Regions from separate parts of the Trichococcus flocculiformis genome, predicted to be linked through region 2. Evidence: riboswitches for the same ligand, from Rfam matches in the RefSeq annotation. Region 2 holds a riboswitch; the other holds the start of a gene.

Region 1 (2,206 bases), 1.3 Mb from region 2:
GGTATCTTCAACGGATTCCTTTTTGCCCAATTGAATGTCATTTTTCCCGAGATATTCCGGATGCGCCCCAAGATCGATGGCAGCCACTGTAAAAGCAGCTCTAGTACGAGTGGAGGCTTTTTCGAACAAAAGGGCAATGTTTTTGCCTTCCAGATAACGGTGCGGAATATTTCGTTTCTTCAGATCCTTCAAATGCGCCGAAAAATCAATCAGATACTCCAATTCTTCCCGAGTGAAATCTTTTTCCGCCAATAAGCTTCTTCCTTGAAATACTTGTTCCAAAATTCCGCCATCCCCTTTTAATGTTATTCTCACTGTCGCTCTTGCGAACGATCATTTCCGAGTCATGATGCAACTATTATTGGACTCATTTTATACCCAATTCTAATGGATTACAAACCTTATTTTAATCTAACGGTTATAATCCGACCAAATACGGGCAGCAGGAGACACTCTTCCACTACGGAACATTTGTTTGCAAAAATTTTTATTTGACAATGATACGGATTGGGATTATCCTAGAGACAACTTAATTGAATAGTCTTCAGGGACGGGTGAAAATCCCTACCGGTGGTAAAGCCCACGAGCCGTTAAGGCAGATTCGGTTAAATTCCGAAGCCGACAGTCAGAGTCTGGATGAGAGAAGACAGAAACCATTTTCGAGTGGGCATACGTTTATTTGCCATGCAAATAACACTTGTTCGCCATTCGTTCATGAATCGGAATGTCAATCCCTGGGTGTAGTGTATACCCAGGGATTTTTTGGCCTTATTTAGCTGGCCTTCCTTTGTCGAGCCCTGAAGCAGAAATGTTCAGGGCTTTTTATTTTGGAAATGGGAGGCACACAAAGATGCAAGATAAGGATACATACTTTATGCAAATGGCGCTGGGACTTGCCGAGAAAGGCCGCGGTGCCGTTGCCCCGAATCCGATGGTCGGCGCCATCATCGTCAAGGACGGACGCATCATCGGGTCCGGCTACCACGAAAAAATCGGGGAAGGCCATGCTGAAGTGAACGCGTTCCGCTCGGCAACAGAAGATGTGGCCGGTGCAACCATCTATGTGACTCTGGAACCCTGCTCCCATTTCGGCAAAACACCGCCCTGCTCCGACAAAATCATCGAAAAGAAAATCGGTCGAGTTGTCATCGCGGCTTTGGATCCGAATCCTTTGGTTTCCGGACGCGGCGTCAAGAAACTGCAGGCTGCCGGCATCGAAGTAATAACCGGCGTCCTGGCTGAAGAAAGCAGCCGTTTGAATGAAATATTCATGAAATACATCGTAAAAAAAGAACCCTTCGTCGTCATGAAAGCAGCGATGTCCCTGGACGGAAAGATTGCGACCCGAACCGGCGAATCGCAATGGATCACCGGACCTGCCGCCAGGGAACGCGTGCACCAACTACGCAGCGCCCTCACCGGCATCATGGTCGGTGTCCAGACCGTCATCATGGACGATCCGCAACTGACTTCCCGCATTCCGGGAGGAAAAAATCCGCTGCGGATCATCGTCGACAGCACCTTGCGCATCCCTTTGGAAGCAAAAGTGCTCCAAGATCAGGATGTGGCCAAGACTCTTATCGCAACGACAGAATGGGCGGACCGCAATAAAGCCGCACTGCTCGAAGCAGCCGGCATCGAGCTTTTGACTGTACCGACCAAGGATGGCCGGACCGATCTGAAGGCGCTGATGAAAGTTCTCGGAGAGCGCGGCATCGACAGCATCCTCTTGGAGGGCGGCGCCACTTTGAACTTTGCCGCATTGCAAGCAGGCATCGTCGACAAGGTGCAAGTCTACATCGCCCCGAAACTGATCGGCGGGGAAACGGCAAAAACACCTGTCGGCGGAGAAGGTATCGAGAAGCTGAGCCAAGCTTTCAGCGTCATCGAGTTGAAGGCCAGCACCGTTGGGGAAGATATCCTCTTGGAAGGCTACCTTTCCAAGAACGAATAATAGAGGAAAGTGGGAGGACATTCATGTTTACTGGAATCATCGAAGAAGTCGGCACCTTAAAAGGCATCCGTCATAGCCAAAAATCTTCCGTCGTCACTATCGGCGGAAAAAAAGTGCTGATCGGAACAAAAATCGGCGACAGCATCTCCACCAACGGCGTCTGCCTGACGGTAACGAAGCTGCATAAGGATGCCTTCGATGCCGACGTCATGCCGGAAACGCTGCAACGCTCAAACCTTGGCGGCCTGCAGA
Region 2 (2,206 bases):
AATGAAAGGCAATTGGATATTATCCGCGGAGATTTCATCACGAATGTATCCCACGACTTGCGGACACCTTTGCAGATGATCAAAGGCTACAGCGAAGCCATTATCGACAATATCGCTGAAAGCAATGACGAAAAGATAGAAATGGCTCAAATCATTTTGGATGAAACGACCGAAATGAACAAGATGGTGAACAATCTTCTGGATCTATCACGTATGCAAGCGGGTTATGTTGATCTGAACAGGCAGAATGTCGATCTCGCGGATTTCTTCGATCATTTGGCAAGTAGGTTCGAGAACAGTTTTAAAGAAGCCGCTATCCAATTCACTTATGAGCTTGCAGATGGCATCAAAACTTATGCTTTCGACGAAGAGAAAATGAATCAAGTATTTTACAATCTGATCGATAATGCGGTACGATATTCGGCCGAAATCGGCAAACGCAGGCAAAAATTCATACATATCACAATCCGCATGGATGATGTGTTGGACAACGTCATCTTTGAAGTCAGCGATAACGGGATCGGTATCCAAGCGGAAAGTCTGCCGTTCATTTTCGAGCGATTTTACAAAAATGATAAATCTCGGACATATTCGAAGCAAAAAGGGACTGGCATCGGACTTTCAATCGTGAAAACAATTGTGGAAGCGCATGATGGAGAAATTGAGGTCCATAGTGAGCCCGGTGTAGGGACGACTTTCTTGGTGCGGCTTCCATTCCACGCTGTTTGAGAAGAGTGGCCGGATAATACTCTCAAAAAAAACATCTCGAAACCGTAATAACGTGCTTGACAAGCGCTCTTGCATCGCTTATAGTTTATGTATAACAAATATAAATATGATTCGTCTTCAGGGCAGGGTGAAATTCCCGACCGGTGGTGAAAGTCCACGACCTCGCAGTGTTACATTGCGGGCTGAACTGGTGTAATTCCAGTACCGACAGTACAGTCTGGATGGGAGAAGATGGGGTTTCTTTGAATTGCAATTTCAAAGGCTCTATTTTTATGTGTCCATTTGAGGATGATAAGAATAGGGTCTTTTCTATTTGGAGAAACCCATCTCTGAGACAGTCAACAGGGAGGATTCATTAACATGCAACAAAACAAAACAAAAAGATTGGTCGGTATTTCACTATTTGGGGCATTGGCATTTGTGCTGATGTTCATCGCTTTTCCGGTAATTCCAGCATTTTCGTATCTGAAGATCGACTTCAGCGACTTACCGATTCTGCTTTCATTTTTCCTTTACGGTCCAGCCGGCGGAATCATCTCCGCTGTCATCCGATCTATTTTGCACTACCTTCAAACAGGCGGGGATATGGGCTATCCAATCGGGGACTTCGCAAGTCTGTTGGCGACGCTCTCTTACACTTTGCCTGTCTACTACCTATTGAATAAAGCTAAAACAAAAACAGCCGTTATTATGGCGCTATTGACAGGCACCTTGGTGTTGACGGTTGTCTTATCAATAGCCAATTGGTTCATCATCACTCCTTTATATATGTATCTTTTGAACTTTGAGACGGGATCCGTCAAAGAATTAGTATTGGCTGGTATTTTGCCGTTCAATATCATCAAAGGACTTGTCGTAAGTGCGGTCATCCTTTTGGTGATGCCGAAGTTGAAACCTTGGTTGGCGCATAATAAAGTTCCGTTTGCCCAGTAAGAATTTGCGGTTTATGATTTTGCTTTTCCAAGAAAAAGAGGCTGCATCCGAATCAGTGATGATTCCGGGTGCAGCCTCTTTTCGATTATCCCTGTAGCAAAGAGAGTTCAGAATCACTGTTCTGTTGCAGGGAAAGGTGATTCTGAACGCAAGATGGCACCGGTTGGGCATTTGCGATAGGCAGCCAGAAACGCTTCGAAGCGTTCGGCAGGTATCGGAGCATTTCCCGCATTCGCATCCATTTTCGTAAAAGCTATCCCTTCGGAAGTGTAGTCGAAGAGATCCGGTGAAATTATTTGGCAAAGTCCACAAGCGATGCAGTTATCCTGATTTACTTTGGTATAATACATACAGTAACCTTCTTTACAAAAATTTGGTGGTGATGATATGAAAGATTTGACATACATAGAGTATCTTTTTTTGGATTGTATTTCAACCGGGCGCCCCATCAAGGAAGCGACTCTTTTTTATACCCTGATCGGCAAACGGACCGTGTCCACCATGCTCCAGTGCCGCCAATATGATCTGGAAGCCTATTTCACTG

Evidence for each region. Region 2 has a riboswitch for FMN ahead of ACKPCD_RS08265 (ECF transporter S component). Riboswitches for the same ligand answer to the same signal wherever they lie in the genome.
Region 1: it holds a riboswitch for FMN, as region 2 does, so the genes downstream of both, ribD (bifunctional diaminohydroxyphosphoribosylaminopyrimidine deaminase/5-amino-6-(5-phosphoribosylamino)uracil reductase RibD) here and ACKPCD_RS08265 (ECF transporter S component) in region 2, are expected to answer to the same signal.

What each region holds. Positions count from the first base shown of each region.
Region 1 is NZ_OY759718.1:383,692-385,897, forward strand. It holds gene argF (ornithine carbamoyltransferase) at 1-285, opposite strand, end outside; FMN riboswitch at 537-652, shown strand; gene ribD (bifunctional diaminohydroxyphosphoribosylaminopyrimidine deaminase/5-amino-6-(5-phosphoribosylamino)uracil reductase RibD) at 851-1,954, shown strand; gene ACKPCD_RS02140 (riboflavin synthase) at 1,978-2,206, shown strand, end outside.
Region 2 is NZ_OY759718.1:1,719,603-1,721,808, forward strand. It holds gene ACKPCD_RS08260 (sensor histidine kinase) at 1-729, shown strand, start outside; FMN riboswitch at 839-966, shown strand; gene ACKPCD_RS08265 (ECF transporter S component) at 1,090-1,662, shown strand; gene ACKPCD_RS08270 (ferredoxin) at 1,776-2,012, opposite strand; gene ACKPCD_RS08275 (YpbB family protein) at 2,050-2,206, shown strand, end outside.